DNA from 3 places in the Micromonospora sp. WMMD1155 genome. Region 2 is predicted to be linked to each of the others. Evidence: riboswitches for the same ligand, from Rfam matches in the RefSeq annotation. Region 2 holds a riboswitch; each other region holds the start of a gene.
The links. A riboswitch is a leader RNA that binds a small molecule or an ion and turns the genes downstream of it on or off. The one in region 2 is predicted to bind cobalamin.
Positions count from the first base shown of each region.

Region 1: linked by a shared signal. The riboswitch ahead of O7617_RS23805 (hypothetical protein) and the one ahead of O7617_RS25555 (acyl-CoA thioesterase) in region 2 are both predicted to bind cobalamin.
Region 3: linked by a shared signal. The riboswitch ahead of cobN (cobaltochelatase subunit CobN) and the one ahead of O7617_RS25555 (acyl-CoA thioesterase) in region 2 are both predicted to bind cobalamin.

Region 1 covers NZ_CP120742.1:5,181,339-5,186,547, forward strand. Annotated here, with positions in the region: gene metE (5-methyltetrahydropteroyltriglutamate--homocysteine S-methyltransferase) at 82-2,346, opposite strand; cobalamin riboswitch at 2,464-2,681, opposite strand; gene O7617_RS23805 (hypothetical protein) at 2,791-3,243, opposite strand; cobalamin riboswitch at 3,469-3,617, opposite strand; gene O7617_RS23810 (superoxide dismutase) at 3,759-4,373, shown strand; gene O7617_RS23815 (superoxide dismutase) at 4,381-4,641, shown strand; gene O7617_RS23820 (hypothetical protein) at 4,718-5,089, shown strand; gene O7617_RS23825 (hypothetical protein) at 5,144-5,209, opposite strand, start outside.
Region 2 covers NZ_CP120742.1:5,567,526-5,572,734, forward strand. Annotated here, with positions in the region: gene O7617_RS25550 (copper resistance protein CopC) at 1-2,123, opposite strand, end outside; cobalamin riboswitch at 2,252-2,466, shown strand; gene O7617_RS25555 (acyl-CoA thioesterase) at 2,586-3,098, shown strand; gene O7617_RS25560 (hypothetical protein) at 3,550-3,810, shown strand; gene O7617_RS25565 (ATP-binding cassette domain-containing protein) at 4,288-4,968, opposite strand; gene O7617_RS25570 (ABC transporter ATP-binding protein) at 4,965-5,209, opposite strand, start outside.
Region 3 covers NZ_CP120742.1:6,147,471-6,152,679, reverse strand. Annotated here, with positions in the region: gene cobN (cobaltochelatase subunit CobN) at 1-1,711, opposite strand, end outside; cobalamin riboswitch at 1,982-2,111, opposite strand; gene O7617_RS28040 (MBL fold metallo-hydrolase) at 2,447-3,169, shown strand; gene O7617_RS28035 (hypothetical protein) at 3,181-3,516, opposite strand; gene O7617_RS28030 (RNA polymerase sigma factor) at 3,643-4,215, shown strand; gene O7617_RS28025 (hypothetical protein) at 4,208-4,918, shown strand; gene O7617_RS28020 (helix-turn-helix transcriptional regulator) at 4,950-5,209, opposite strand, start outside.

The DNA of each region.
Region 1 (5,209 bases), 390 kb from region 2:
CTGCCGAGCGGCCGACGCGGGCATCGGATGCGCGTTGCCGCAACGCACGGTGGGGCGACGGCACGCCGCCCCACCGTGCGCTCAGGTGAGCGTGCTGCGGACCTCGCCGGCGCCGCTGACCAGACGGGTCAGGGCCTGCTCGACCTCCGGGTAGCCGCGGGTCTTCAGGCCGCAGTCGGGGTTGACCCAGAGTCGGTCAGCGGGCACCGCCGCGACGGCGCGGCGTAGCGCGTCGGTGACCTCCGCCTGCTCTGGTACGCGGGGTGAGTGGATGTCGTACACCCCGGGGCCGACACCCCGTTCATAGCCGGTCGTGCGCAGATCGTCGAGGATCTCCATCTTCGACCGGGACGCCTCGATGCTGGTGACGTCCGCGTCGAGAGCGTCGATCGCGGGCAGGACCTCGCCGAACTCGGAGTAGCACAGGTGGGTGTGGATCTGGGTGGCGTCGGCGACTCCGCTGGTGGCGAGCCGGAACGCCCCGACCGCCCAGTCCAGGTACGCGCGCTGCTCGGCCCGACGCAGCGGCAGTGTCTCCCGCAGGGCGGGTTCGTCGACCTGGATGATGCGGATGCCAGCGGCTTCCAGGTCGCGGGCCTCGTCGCGCAGCGCGAGAGCGACCTGGTTGGCGGTGTCGGCGAGGGGTTGGTCGGTGCGGACGAACGACCAGGCCAGGATCGTCACGGGTCCGGTGAGCATGCCCTTGACCGGTCGGTTCGTCAGCGACTGCGCGTAGGTGGACCAAACGACGGTCATCGGCCCGGTCCGGGTGACGTCGCCGTAGATGATCGGAGGGCGTACGCACCGGGAGCCGTACGACTGCACCCACCCGTTGACCGTGGCGGCGAACCCGTCGAGCTGCTCACCGAAGTACTGCACCATGTCGTTGCGTTCCGGCTCGCCGTGCACCAGCACGTCCAGCCCGAGTCGTTCCTGCACGGCGATGACGTGGGCGACCTCGGCGCGCATCCGCTCGGCGTAGCCGCTGTCGTCGAGCCGACCGGCCCGGTGCGCCGCGCGGGCCTGCCGCAGCTCCGTGGTCTGCGGGAAGGATCCGATGGTGGTGGTGGGCAGGGGTGGGAGGTTCAGCCGGGCCTGCTGGGTGGCGGCCCGCTGCGCGTACGGCCCGCGCCGTAGGTGCTCGGGACGCAGCGCGTCCAGTCGGGCTCGGACTGCGTCGTTGCGCCAGGCCGCCGGGGTCACGGGCAGGGCAGGGGGAAGGGCGCCGACACCGTCGCGCAGGGCGCGTCCGAGAGCGACGACCTCGTCGACCTTCTGCCTGGCGAACGCGAGCCGGACACGCAGGTCCGGGTCCAGGTCAGGTTCGGCGGCGAGGTCCACCGGCACGTGCAGCAACGAACAGGACGTCGACACCGCGACATGGTCGGCCAGGGCGGTCAGTACGGCACCGGTCGCGGTGGCGGTGCGAAGGTCGGTACGCCAGATGTTGCGCCCGTCCACCAGCCCGGCGACGATCGTCTTCCCGCGTAGCGGGCCGGCGGCGGCGAGGCGGTTCAGGTTGCCCGGCCCGGCGACCAGATCGATGCCGACCGCCTCGACCGGGGTGCCCAGCAGTGCCGGCAACGCGTCGCCGAGGTCACCGAAGTACGACGCGACGAACAACCGCGGCCGGTGCTTCACAACGCCGAGCCGGCGGTACGCGGCGCGCAGCGCGGCGATCTCCTGCGGGGTGCGGTCGGCGGCGTACGCGGGCTCGTCGAGCTGCACCCATTCGACCCCGGCACCGGCCAAGACGCCGAGGATGTCCTCGTAGACAGCGATCAGGTCGTCGAGCCGGTCGAAGGGCCGGAACCCTTCCGGCGCGTCGTCGGTGGCCTTGGACAGCAGGAGGTAGGTCGCCGGTCCGACCAGCACCGGCCTGGTGGTGACGCCGAGCGCCTTCGCCTCGCCGTACTCCCGCACCGCCTTGTCCGTCCGAGCGGTGAACGCTGTGCCTGGGCCGACCTCCGGCACCAGGTAGTGGTAGTTGGTGTCGAACCACTTCGTCAGCTCCAGCGCCGGCTCCCGCTCCGTGCCACGCGCCATGGCGAAGTAGGTGTCCAGGTCGCCGAGACCGAGGCGGCGGAACCGGTCCGGGACCGCGTCGACCAGAACGGTGGTGTCGAGCACCTGGTCATAGAACGAGAACGTGTTCGACGGGATCGCGTCCAGGCCGGCGTCGCGCAGCGTGCGCCACACATCGGCGCGGAGGCTGGCGGCAGTCTCTTGAAGGGTGGTCGCGTCGATCCGGCCCGCCCAGTAGGACTCGACGGCGTGCTTGAGTTCGCGGTGCGGACCGATGCGGGGATAGCCGAGCACGGTGCTCAGCCCGAACGGTGTGGTCACGGAACAGGTGTCCTTCCCTCGAGGTCGACCACCGACCACACTGGAGGGACACGGCAGGGCGCGGACGACGGCCGGGCCTCGCCCTGACCCTCCCGAGAGGCCGACGGCGGCGCACGCGGACGCGTACGCGGTGCGGGCAGGTCTTCGGACTCGTGGGCGTGACCGGGGCGACCCGATCTCCTACTGGCCGTCGCTTCCCAGACGCTCACGCGTCCAGTGCGTGTGACGGCGGTCGTTCCCACTCACCGCTGCGGGGCAGTCCCGGTTTCCCACCGGGTTCCCTCTTACGACGCCACACCGAGGCGGTGCGGCGAACCAGCACTGCCGACCATCGTACGGCCGGAAGCTGATCCCCGGTGCCGCTGTCGCAGGCGGATTCTCCCTGTCGCCCAGAGTTGGACGGGCCGGGAGTCCGGTCGTGCCCGGACTCCCGGCCAAGGCCGACTACGGCGGGGAGATGGACGGAGCCTGCCCGGAGCCGAAGCGCCATCCTTCGACGGTGCCCTGGGCGGGGTTGTAGCTGCTCGCGCCGAGGGTGCTGTAGGACCAGGTACCGCCGGGTACGGCGTGCCAGTACGACCAGTACGCGGTGGCGGGCGGCGTGTTGACGCACGGCTCGGCGGCGGCTGTGGGATAGCCGTTGATCCGGCAGACGAAGGCAAGACCCCACCGTTGGGTACCCGTCACGGCGAAGCCGGCTCCCTGCAACGCGGCCAGGCCGGTCGGCGGATCACCGAGCCGGCAACCGGTCTGGACACCGAGGCCGAACGCAGTGAGGTCGACCACCACCGTGACGCCCGCACCCGGGGCGCACGCCGCCGCGTGCGCGGCACGTGGCACCGGGTCGACGGCGACCAGGCCGACGCTGACGACGGCCGCCGCGAGCAGCAGTGCCATTCGGCGGCGGCATCGACCTTGTTGAGGGTGGGCGGCGACGCCGTGGCGGCGGCCGGTACGGCTGTCAGTGACAGCGTGAGCACGGCCAGCGCAGCGGCTACGACTGCGGGCGCGGTGCCGGAGGGGGCGGTTGACCATGAAGCGACGCCTTTCCGGGCTCCGATGGTCCGAGACGACCCGACTCCGGTTCGGGCGGCTCCGACCCGTGGGCCACGACGGGTGGGGAGGCTGGTCACGCGGACTGGCGGGTAATCGGGCTCGCGGCGTCACTACGTTTGTCGCCGCCTACCGTTGCGGGCCAGCGCCGGACTTCGACCGGACTTCCCCCGTCAGCACACAGGTATGAAGTTGTGACGGACAGTGTTCCCACGGGTGGGGCTCGCCGTCAAGGCCCTGATCCGACGGGTGCTAACGACGCAGACCTTCCGATCCGGGCAGTCGCGTCCCCACTCTCGGCTCTTGTTGCAAGATAGTGGCAACAGCCATAATGAGGCAGCATTGAGAGGACGTACTCCATGGCCGTGTACAACCTGCCCGACCTGCCCTACGACTACGGCGCACTCGAGCCCGCCATGTCCGGCGAGATCCTGGAGCTGCACCACGACAAGCACCACGCCGCATACGTCAAGGGCGCCAACGACGGGCTCGACCGGCTCGCCGAGGCCCGCGACAAGGGCGACTACGCAACCCTGGTCGGCCTGGAGAAGACGTACGCGTTCAACCTGTCCGGGCACGTCCTGCACTCGATCTTCTGGAACAACCTGTCCCCGGACGGCGGTGACCGCCCCGACGGTGAGCTGGCGGCGGCGATCGACGAGCACTTCGGCTCCTTCGACGGGTTCGCCGGTCAACTGTCCGCGGCGACCAAGGGTGTGCAGGGTTCCGGCTGGGGCGTGCTGGCGTGGGAGCCGCTGAGCCAGCGGCTGATCGTGGAGCAGGTCTACGACCACCACGGCAACGTCGGGCAGGGGTCCACCCCGATCCTGGTGTTCGACGCCTGGGAGCACGCCTACTACCTGCAGTACCGCAACGTGCGCCCGGACTACGTGGACCGGCTGTGGAACCTGGTCAACTGGACCGACGTCATCTCCCGTTTCGACGCCGCCCGCGCCGCCACCCCGAAGATCTGATCCCGGCGTGAGCGGGTACACCCCCGAGGCGGCCGAGATCGTCCAACGCGCCGCCGGGGTCATCGCCGCCAAGCATCGCGGTGACCTCCCCGGTGCGGAGGCGTTGATGTCGGCGTTCAGTTCCGAGCAGGCCCGTACCCTCGGTTTCTACCTGTTGGCCGATCTCGCTCTGGGTTTGGTGAAGGCGCAGAGCGGCCAGTCGATGGACGATCTGGTCCGGGAGCTGTCGTTGCTCTTGGCCGAGACCGCCCAGTCCCCGCCTGCATGACGGTCCGCTGGGTTCCGCCCGTCGGCGGAACCCAGCGGACAACAGCAGCTTCTACCGCCCACCTCGGGGAGGCCCGATGCGCCGGAAGATCGAGCACCGTGTCCTGACAGTGGACGGCCAGCAGATGGCGGTGTTGGCCGTGGCTGACTTCCAACGACTTGAGACCGCCCGTCGGCAGCTCGGTGCCAGCGAGAGTCAGGCGCACCAGCTTCGCCAGCAGTTGCGAGACGTTCAACGTCGTGTTGCCCGCTTGGAGAATCTGCTCGCTGTGTCGTCCCGCTCCGGGGTGCCGGAGCGGGAAGCAACAGGGGTGTGTGCGCGCTGTACCGGTGAGGCCGACGATCCGGTCGGCCCAGCGGCGCCGCAGGCTCTGGTCGTGGCTGATGACCAGGACCTCGGCCTGCGGCCCGCGATGTCACGTCGCCTGATGGTCGACCCGATCGGCTAATTGATCAACGAAGTGGTCATGCCGTGACGCCGCTGACCATCCCACTGACGGCGATCAGACGCCGTAGCGGAGGTAGATCGTGTCGCCGACGGTCACTGTCGTGCCGCGGGTCGCGGTGGC
Region 2 (5,209 bases):
GCCTGGAAGTCGAAGAAGGCCCGGTACCGGCCCGAGCTGGGCGCGGTCAGCCAGAACTGGACCGTCCCGTCGACCAGCTCCTGCTCCGGGTGGACGTGCACGTAGCCGAGGTCGCCCTCGCGGACGACGACCAGGTGCCCGTACGCGCCCAGGTAACGCTCCAACTGCACGGGCGCGGCCGCGTCGGTGCGCTGGACCTGGAACTGCATCGGCGCCGTCACCCCCACCGTCGGGGTGCCGCTCATCGACACCGCGTACGGCCCGGCCGTCGCCTGTGCCTGCGCAGGCGGCAGCGCGGCGGGGGTGTGCGCCCCGGGCACGGTGTGGTCGACGCCCAGCACGAGAGGCACCTGCGCGCCGTTGGGCGCGGTCACCGAGAAGTCGGCGTAGACGCGATAACCGCCCGGTCGGGCCAGCGTCAGGGGGACACTCCAGGTGCCGTCGGCGGCCATCGTCGGGTGTACGTGCTGGTAACCGGTCAGGTCGCGGCCCACCACGATCATGTGCAACGGCTTGTCGTGGACGACCGCGAAGCGGGTCGCCGGCTGCCGGTCGGTCCCGACGATCCGGAAGCGGTAGTCGGCGCGTACCCCGGCGGGTTGGGACCGCTCCAGCGGTTGCAGGGTGTAGCCACCGGCGCTGACCGTCGTCCCGGTCGCCAGCGTCTCGCCCGTCGCGCCGTCACCCCGGTGCGTGTGCGGGCCGGTGCCCGCCGGGTGTTGGTGGCCGTCGGTCGCGGACACCGCCTGCCCGGAGGCGGGCGGGCCGCCCGCCGGCTTCCGGGCGTTGCCGGCGGGGCTCTGGTCGCCGGTGCCGATGCGGGCCAGCCCGAACCCGGCCAGCAGGGCGACCACCAACCCGCCGACGAGCAGCGCCAGATGGCCGTTGCTCAACCGGGACCCGGGTGCCGCGGCGACGAGGTCCGGGCCCGGCCGGGAACCGGCCTCGACTGTCGACGCCTCGTCGGTGCTTGCGGCGACCGTCGCCCTCTGGTCGGTGGTGGAGGGGGCCTTCGCCTCCTGGTGGGTGGTGGAGGGGGCCTTCGCCTCCTGGTCGGTGGAGGTGAGAATCTTCGCCTTCTGGTCGGCGGGCGTCGGGTCGACGGCGACGCCCGTGCGGGCTGTGACGACCGCGTCGCCCGTCCGCGCCGCCGGCACGGTGGCCGGTCGCCGTTTACCACCCGTGGGCTTCGTACCGACACCGCTCACCGCGCCGGCCGTCCTGCCGGCGGAGGACTTGGCAGCGGCTGTCTTTCCGGCGGCGGCCCTGGTCCCGCTGGTCTTGCCGGCCGACGGCCGGTTCGTGGTACGAGCACCGCCGCCGCGTCGACCGGACGTTCCCGGTGCGGTACGGCCCCGGCCGGTGGGTCTACCGGTGGACGCCGTCCGACGACGCCAGACGACGAAACCGGCCGCCGCGACGGCCGCCGCGATCGCCGCCGCCCAACCGGCCCAGGCCAGCGCTCCGGAGCCGCTCTCGTCGGCTGATTCGGTCGGCGGGGCCGCCGCAGCCCCGGACGGCGGGATCACCGGCTGGGCCGAGGTGGTCGGCACCGCCGACGCCTGCCCGGACGACCCATGCTGCTCGGTGGCGGCCACCAACGCCGGGTCGGGCTGGGTCGTCGGCGGGCTCCACCCCTTGGGTGCCGCGGTCACCCGCCCGTTGTAGCGGAACGTGAGCGTCCCCCGCACGGTGTCGCCGTCCGAGGCGACCGACAGGTAGCTCACCGAGTACTGGCCCTTGGCCGGCAGGTGGGTGACGGCCACCATCGCGGGGAACCCGGTCGTGTACTCCCGTGGCTCGAACTGCCCGTTGACCAGGAAGTACTCCCGCACCGGCTGGTCCAACGGCTTCGGCTCCCCGTACGACCAGCCGTTGTCGACCCGGACGCCGCCCGGGGCGGTGACCGTGAAGAACGCGTTGGGCGCGGCCTTCTCGGTGAAGAAGAGCTGCACCGCCGTCAACGGCTCGCTCACCGTGGCCCCACTCGCCGGCGTGGACATGGCGAGAGTCCCGTGAGCCGAGGCGGGTCGGGCGGACGCGAGGAGAGCGACCGCCGAGGCGAGGAGGAGCGCGAGGACGCCCGAGAGCACCCGCCCCGGAGTCTGAGGGAGACGACGCATCTGAATATCCTGACCCGAGTGAGGCTTTTTTCAAGAGCTGGCGATCTTTTTCCTCACATGGCAAAAGCGACGAAGCCCCGGCGCTGCCTCCGCGCCGCGCCCCCGGTGCCGCGACTTGCCTGGCCAGCTATGCTGCGGGCGGCGCTGGTTCGCCCCGTCGTGACCGTCGGGGCGTCGTAAGAGGGAACCCGGTGAAAGTCCGGGGCTGCCCCGCAGCGGTGAGTGGGAACGAACGCCGTCAACAGCACTGGGCCGCCGGCCTGGGAAGCGACGGCCGGTAGGAGACCGGCACGACCGGTCCGGCCCGCGAGTCCGAAGACCTGCCTGCGCTGCGTACACGACCGTGTGCGCCGCCGTCGGCCTCGCGGGTGGGCTGAGCGGGTGACCTGCCGTTTGTCGGCGGGTCCTCGTCTGCGTGTCCGCGTACCGGTGGTGTGGTTTCCCGAGGGACGGACTACCGCTGTGCACGACACCGCCACGATCGCCGGCCGAGCGCCGTCGGCGTCGCACCTGACCCTGTCGCAGATCATGGACCAGCACCACACCAACCTGATGGGTACGGTGCACGGCGGCCGGATCCTCAACCTCATCGACTCGGTCGCCGGGGTGGTCGCCGCCCGCCACTCCGACGGCCCGGCGGTGACCGCCGCGATCGACGAGACGGCGTTCCTGCGCGCGGTGCGGGTCGGCGACGTCGTGCACGTCGACGCCCGGATCACCTGGGCCGGACGCAGCTCGATGGAGGTCGCGGTCAAGGTCACCGCCGACCGGTGGGACCGGGCCGTTCCGCCCACCGACGTGGCCACCGCCCACCTGGTCATGGTCGCCATCGACGACGACGGACAGCCGAGGACAGTGCCGCCGCTGCTACCCGAGACCGACGGGGACCGTCGTCGCTACCGGGAAGCGGAGATCCGCCGCGAGCACCGGCTGGCGTTGCGGCGGGCGCTGCTCGACGGCGCCGACGAGGGCTGAGACATGCTCGGACTGTCCGTGGCTGCGGTCCTGGCGACCGGTGACGGACAGTCCGAGCACGACAGGTGTGGCTTAGGGCCTGTCCTGCCGCGTCGAGGAGGCCGCCGAGTCGGTAGCGCCGGCCGCGGTCCTGGCCGATGGACATCACCACCCGGTCAGACGCCACGCCGTCGGTCGCACTCAACACCACCATGGCTTCGGTCACCGCATCGGTCGTCTGCACCAACGCCACAGTGATGATGGACGCTTCGGGCCGGTTGGTGTCCACGTTCGAGACGTTCGACCGGTGTTCCCCGCGCCGGTCGCACCCGTCGCGGCCACACCACCGAGGGTGCTGGTCCTGCGCCGCCAACGCTCCGGTGGGGAAGACGTGCACGAACCCGCACCGGCGCTCCACGTCCCGTGTCATCGGGGCTGTGGCGGTGGTGAACCCCGCAGTCAAGATGGCCAAGTGGATCTCGATGGGGCTATGCGCAGACTGAAGGCCGCCGAGGATGCGCTACCCCAGGCGGAAGAACAGGCCGTGCTGGCCGCCCGGCAGATCAAGGCCGATGCCCGCGCCCGGGTCGAGCAGGCCCGCGCCGAACTTCACCAGGCCATGGCGGCGGAATATCGGGCCGGGGCGCGGCAGGTGGATCTGGTCAGACGGACGGGGTACTCCCGCGAGCGGGTCCGGCAGATCTTGCGGGCCGCCGGCATCGAAGCCGAATAACCTCACGTCGCAAGAAGTCCGTGACAGATCGGTCTCGGGGCCTGGGTGACGTGCCGCCGGGCATGTTGTCGCGTACTCCTGGCCATTGGGTTGCCCACCGGGGGTCCACATCCGCTCCGGTCCGCTCTCAACCCGCTGATCCGAAGCGGTCGAAGACGGCCTGTGCGCCAAACGGTCGACCACCGAAGAGATGCGTGCCGTTCCACTCAATCGTCCGCTCGAATGAATCCCCTACGCAGAAGTGCAGGCGACCGCCTATGCGCAGGTTGCCGGGACTCCACAGCCGAAGTGGAAGGTGGTCGACGAGCCAGGCGAGCACGGCGAGACTCTAGCTGACGCCGCGCCGAGCGCTCGTCGCCAAGATCCGCGCAATATCAGGGTTGTTGCTGCCTCCCGCACGTCGGAGGCAGCAGTATCCGGGCAGTTGCGCGGATCATGACGGGTCGCACGGTCCGCACAGCCCGCCCGACGGCGTCTTCAGGTCTGGGCCGGCACCGTGCTGTCCAGGTCGACGATCCGGTCGGCCCAGCGGTCCAGCAGGCTCTGGTCGTGGCTGATGACCAGGACACCGGCCCGCTGGGCCCGCTGGTAGTCGCGGATGACGGCGGCGACGTGCGCCTGGGTGGAGGCGTCCAGCATCGCCGTGGCCTCGTCGCAGAGCAGGTAGTCCGGGCGGTGGACGAGGGCCCGGGCGAGGCAGGCGCGTTGCAGTTGCCCGTCGGACACCGCGTGGGGCCGTCGGCTGCGCAGATCGGCGGTGAGGCCGACGAGGTCGGCGAGTTCGGCCACCCGCTCCCGGACCGTCGACTCGGGCGTGCGGACGGCGCGCAGCGGTTCGGCGATCAGGTCGTCCAGGCTCAGCCGGGGGTCGGCGGCGGCGCGCGGGCTCTGGAACAGCACGGCGACGCGGGTCCGCAGGTCGACTGGCACGGCGTACCGGACCCCGTGGACCGCCGTGCCGTCGATGCTGACCCGGCCGTGGTCCGGGCGGTGCAGGAGGGCCAGGACCCGGACCAGTGTCGACTTGCCGCACCCGGACGGGCCGCGAAGCCCGACCGTCTCGTCCCGGCCGACCCGCAGTGTGACGCCGTCGAGGACGACCTGACGGCCGTACCCGACGGTGACGTCGTCGGCGAGCAGGTGCTGGGGGCTGGTCACGTGACGGCTCCGTGGCGGATCGGGTGGTGGCAGGCGACAGTGCCGTCACCGGCGATCGGCGTCAGCGGTGGCTGGCTCGCGCAGGTGTCGGTGCGGTGCGGGCAGCGGGGCGCGAACGCGCAGCCCGGAGGCAGCGCGGTGAGCATCGGCGGGTCGCCCGGCACCGGCCGGAAGGCGCGGTCCGGTAGGGCATCGAGGAGCGCCGCGGCGTACGGGTGGGTGGGCGCGGCGAAGAGCCTGT
Region 3 (5,209 bases), 580 kb from region 2:
CCAGGTGGTCGATGACCACGGCGTGTGCCCGCCGCTTGGCCTGGGTGCCCTCGCCGGGGTCGTTGACGATGAACGGGTAGACCAGCGGCAGGTCGCCGAGGACCGCGTCGGGCGCGCAGTCGGCGGCCAGACCGAGACCCTTGCCGGGCAGCCATTCGAGGGTGCCGTGCTTGCCCAGGTGCACCACGGCGTCCGCGTCGAAGCCGCCGTCGGCGACGGGCGCGGCCAGCCAGCGGTACGCGGCCAGGTAGTGGTGGCTCGGCGGCAGGTCCGGGTCGTGGTAGATGGCGATCGGGTTCTCCCCGAACCCGCGTGGCGGCTGGATCAGCAGCACCACGTTGCCGAAGCGCAGACCGGCGAGCACGATGTCCCCGCCGTCGGTGTACAGCTCGCCGGGCGGCTCACCCCAGTGTTCCCGCATCCGCTCGCGCAGCTCGGTCGGGACCTGGTCGAACCACCGCCGGTACGTGTCCCCCGGTATCCGGGCCTCGGCGGCGGCCAACTGCTCCGGGGTGAGCCACTCCACGTCGTGCCCACCGGCGGCGATCAGCGCGTGGATCAACGCGTCCCCGTCGGTGGGCGGCGGCGCGTCGCCCAGGTCGTAGCCGTCCTCGGCCAGCGCGGCGAGCAGCCGGACCGCCGAGACCGGGGTGTCCAGCCCGACCGCGTTGCCGACCCGGGAGTGCTTCGTGGGGTACGAGCTGAGCACCACGGCGACCCGCTTGTCCGGGTTGGGAAGGTACCGCAGCCGGGCGTGGCGCACCGCGATCCCGGCGACCCGGGCGGCTCGCTCGGGATCGGCGGCGTAGACCGAGAGGCCGTCCGAGTCGATCTGCTTGAACGAGAACGGCACGGTGATGATTCGGCCGTCGAACTCGGGGATGGCCACCTGCATCGCGGCGTCCAACGGGGACAGCCCGGCGTCGCTGTCGGCCCACTGCTTCCGGGTGCTGGTCAGGCAGAGTGCCTGGATGATCGGCACCTCCAGGGCGGCCAGGGCGCCGACGTCCCAGGCGTCCTCGTCGCCGCCCCCGGACGCGTCCGCGGCGACGGCGCCGCCCGCCGCGAGGACGGTGACCAGCAGGGCGTCGCAGCGGGCGAAGAGCCCGAGCGGGCCGGCCCCGGTGGTAAGCCCGCGCAGCGAGCCGCAGAAGATCGGCAGCGGGTTGCCGCCGGCCGCGCGGACCGCGTCCGCGAGCACGTCGACGAATCCGGTGTTACCGGCGAGGGCGTGCGCCCGGTAGAAGACGATCCCGACGGTGGGCTGCTCCGGATTCGTGGGGTACTCACGGTGGACGCCGTACGTCGGGGTGGGTGCGGGCGCGGCGAACCCCTCACCGGTGAGCAGCACCGTGTCGGAGAGGAACCGGGCCAGCTGCCCCAGGTTGCCCGGGCCGCCCTCGACCAGGTACGCCAGCGCCTGCGTGACCACTCCGGACGGCACTGTGGAGACGGCCATCAGCTCCGCGTCGGGCAGCGCCTCACCGCCGAGCACGACGGTCGGCACCCCGGTTTCGAGCACCGCCGCGATACCGTCCGGCCACGCCTGTCGACCGCCGAGCAGGCGTACGACGACGAGGTTCACGCCGTCGAGCAGGGCGGGCACCTCATCGGCGGCGACCCGGGCGGGGTTGGCCAGCCGGTAGTCGGCGCCGCTGGCCCGGGCGGCCAGCAGGTCGGTGTCGGCGGTGGAGAGCAACAGGATGCGCACGGCAGGCTCCGGTGAGTGACGCCCCGGCCACCATGAGGGTGACCGCGACGATGCGGGTGGGTGCGGCGTCAGCCGGTACGCCGGCGGGGCGGTCGGCTCGCGGGCGCGAGCGACGGGCCCGGCCGGCGGCGAGGGCTCAGCTCAGCGGGGCGTGACCGGTCGCGGGCGCGGCGAAGCGCGGGTTACGACGACAGTCGTCGATGAATGAGACGCCGTGCGTCATCGGGTCCTCCTCGGGTGTCCACGCCCTGGGGTACGTCCCGACGGCCGAAGTATCCTGGCTTCCGGATCGACGCTCTCCCCCGGCCTTCCAACCGCAGACACACGGCCGTGACTCACGAGGGGGGATCACTCCCCGGTGACAGTGGCGGGACCGCGTCGGAATCGCACCGACTTCCTTCACTGCCGTCAGGCCGCGAATGCTGCCACACCCCTCCGCCGCGGGTCAACGCCGGTCCAGACCCGCCCGGCGGGCTGCGCAGATCGACATTCGGCGATCACCGGGGCCGCGGCCACGCGCGTTTCAGTGCCCCGGATTAATGCTTCGCGTCCTTTGCTCTGCATACCTGTAGGCACCGGGCACGGAGCGTCACCGGTGCATATGGATATGCAGAGCAAAGGACGGCCGCACCTGCCCTGGCCCGCGCCGATCGTCCGGCGGGACGGCGCTGGCCGACCCGCTCGCCTAGGATCGGCGGACGCCACACCAGCGTCCGCGATCAATCCCGGAGGTCGATCACCATCGTCGCCCCGAGGTTCCACCACCTGGCCGGCCGGGTCTGGCTCTGTCCGGGCGACCCCGACCCGGATGAGGTCCAGGCGAGCGTCGCCTTCGTGGCCGACGAACGCGGCAGTGTGATGATCGACGCTGGGCAGAGCCCCGCGCACGCCCGCGAGATCCAGGCCGCGCTCGCCGCGGCCGGGCTACCGCGGCCACGCTGGCTCGTCTACACCCACCACCACTGGGATCACGTCTGGGGCGCCTGCGCGTGGCCCGACGTGGAGATCGTCGGGCACGAGGCGGCCGTGCCGCTGCTGCGCGCCGAGGCCGCCCGGCCGTGGAGCCACCACTACCTGGACGAGCAGGTACGCGCCGACCCTCGCCTCGGCCCGAGCTTCCGGGCGCGGGCACGGGCGGTGGCCTCCTGGGAGGACTTCACCGTCCTGCCACCCACCCGGACCTTCACCGACGTCGAGGAGTTGCCGGTGGGGGTGCACCTGCGGCACGTCGGAGGTGGGCACGCGCCGGACTCGACAGTCGTTCTCGTGCCCGACTCGGGCGTCATGCTGTTGGGCGACTGCTTCTACCCGCCACCGGCACACCTGCGCCGACCCGAGGACGGCCCCGACCTGGGCCTGGTCCGCCGACTACTCGACGACGGCTACCACTGGTACGTCTCCAGCCACGCCGAGCCGATGACCGCCGAGCAGGCCCGCTCAGCCGTCGGGGACGCCTGAGCCGGCGGGTCTCAGCGGGCGTGGCGCTCCGGGTGGGCGCGGTTCCACACCCGCATCCGTTCCGGGTAGCCGGTGCGCGCCGCCTCGTACAGCGGCACCGCGTGCTTGCGGGCGATCGCCCCCGCCGCGCGAGGCGTACCGGTGCGACGGCGGATCCACTCACCGTCGTGCGCGATCGCCACCACCGTGGTGTCCGTCGCGGTGGTCTCCGGCTCCAGGTAGAACTCCACGCCCCGCTTGTCGACGACGAACGCCTCCAGCGCCGCGAGGTCCTCGCGGGTCGCCTCCCGGTCCAGCTTCGTCGGAGTCGTCCCGGCACCCCGTGCCCGGCGGTTGAACCAGCCCATGTCCAGCCCCTCTCCTCGACACCTCCTCCAGTGCAGCACCGGATCCTGGCAATACGCTGCACGTCCGATGGGAGCAACCTGACCCGCGCCCTGTGGAACCCGCGACGCGTGAGCGGTGTCATGAGGGTGATCCGAACGGAGGCTCCCCTGGACGACGACACTCTCGTCACCCGCGCCCGGGCCGGTGACCTGGAGGCGTACGACCTCCTGGTCGCCCGGCACACCGCGTCCGCGTACCGGACGGCGGTGCTGCTCGGTGCGGGTTCGGACTCCGAGGACGTCACGCAGGAGGCGTTCGTGAAGGCGTACCGCAAGCTGTCCCGTTACCGGGGCGAGTCGTCCTTCCGGTCGTGGCTGCTCGCGATCGTCGCCAACGAGACCCGCAACCTGCACCGGTCCCGGGGCCGACGCGACGGGCTCGTCCTGCGGGCGGCGGCGGACCCGACGTCCGCGATCGCCGAGGACGGGGCGGTCGGCGCGGTCCTCGCCGGGGAGCGCCGGGAGGCACTGGTACGGGCCCTGCGGCGACTGCCGGTACGCGACCGTGAGGTGATCGTGTGCCGGTTCTTCCTCGATCTCAGCGAGGAGGAGACGGTGGCGGCACTGGGTTGGCCCCGGGGGACGGTGAAGTCGCGTACATCCCGGGCGTTGGCGAAGCTTCGCGGCCTTCTCGACCGGGAGGAGGTCCGACATGGGTGACCTCGAACGGGAATTGCGTGAACTGTCCACCTGGCTGGACACACCCGAGCCGCCCGACGTGACCGCCGGTGTCCGCGTACGGCTCGACCGGCCCCGGTGGCGGTGGCGCCCGCTCGCCGCGGCGGCGTCGGTCGCCCTCCTGGTCGCGCTGGTGCCGCCGACCCGGGCCGCCGTCGCGGACGCCGTCGCCGGGCTGCTGCGCTTCGCCGGGGTCGGCATCGCCACCTCACCCGCCCCGACGCTGCCCGGCGGCACCCCGTCGCCGTTGCCCGGGCAGCGGACCGCCGCCCTGGACGAGGCGCAGCGGGCGGTGCGGTTCCCGATCCGCCTACCGGCGTCGTTGGGTACGCCCGAGCAGGTGCTGGTCGCCGACCCCGACCCGGCGGGCGTCTGCCGGGTGGCGACGCTGCTCTACGACGGGGGCGCGCTGCGCATCGACGCGTTCGACGGTCGCCTCAACCTGGCCTTCCACAAGGAGGTCAACCCGCCGGGGGCGGAGTGGACGCAGGTCGACGGTGACTTCGCCGTCTGGGTCGACGGGCCACACGTGCTCTCGTACGTGGACCGCGCGGGCGAGGTCCGCGAGGAGACCGCCCGACTGGCCGCCTCGACGCTGATCTGGCAGGACGCCGACGTGAGCTACCGGCTCGAAGGGTCCCTCGGCAAGGCCGAGGCGCTCGAGATCGCCCGCTCACTGCGCTAGGGGGCGTCTTCGACCGTCGATCGCGGCACTGTCAGCGAGGCACGCCGGCCGGGAACTCCTCGACCCCCAGCACGCGCAGCAGCTCAAGCCTCTCCCGGGCCTCGGCGTCCGACGGCGTCAGCACCAGCAGCTGCTGGCCGAGGTCGGGGGTGACCAGGGTTTCGCAGTCCATCGTGATGCGGCCCACGCGCGGGTGCAGGAACGTCTTGCGGTCGACCCGGCGCACCGCCACCTCGTGCTCGGCCCACAGCCGCCGGAAGTCGTCGCTCGCAGCCCGCAACCGCTCGATCA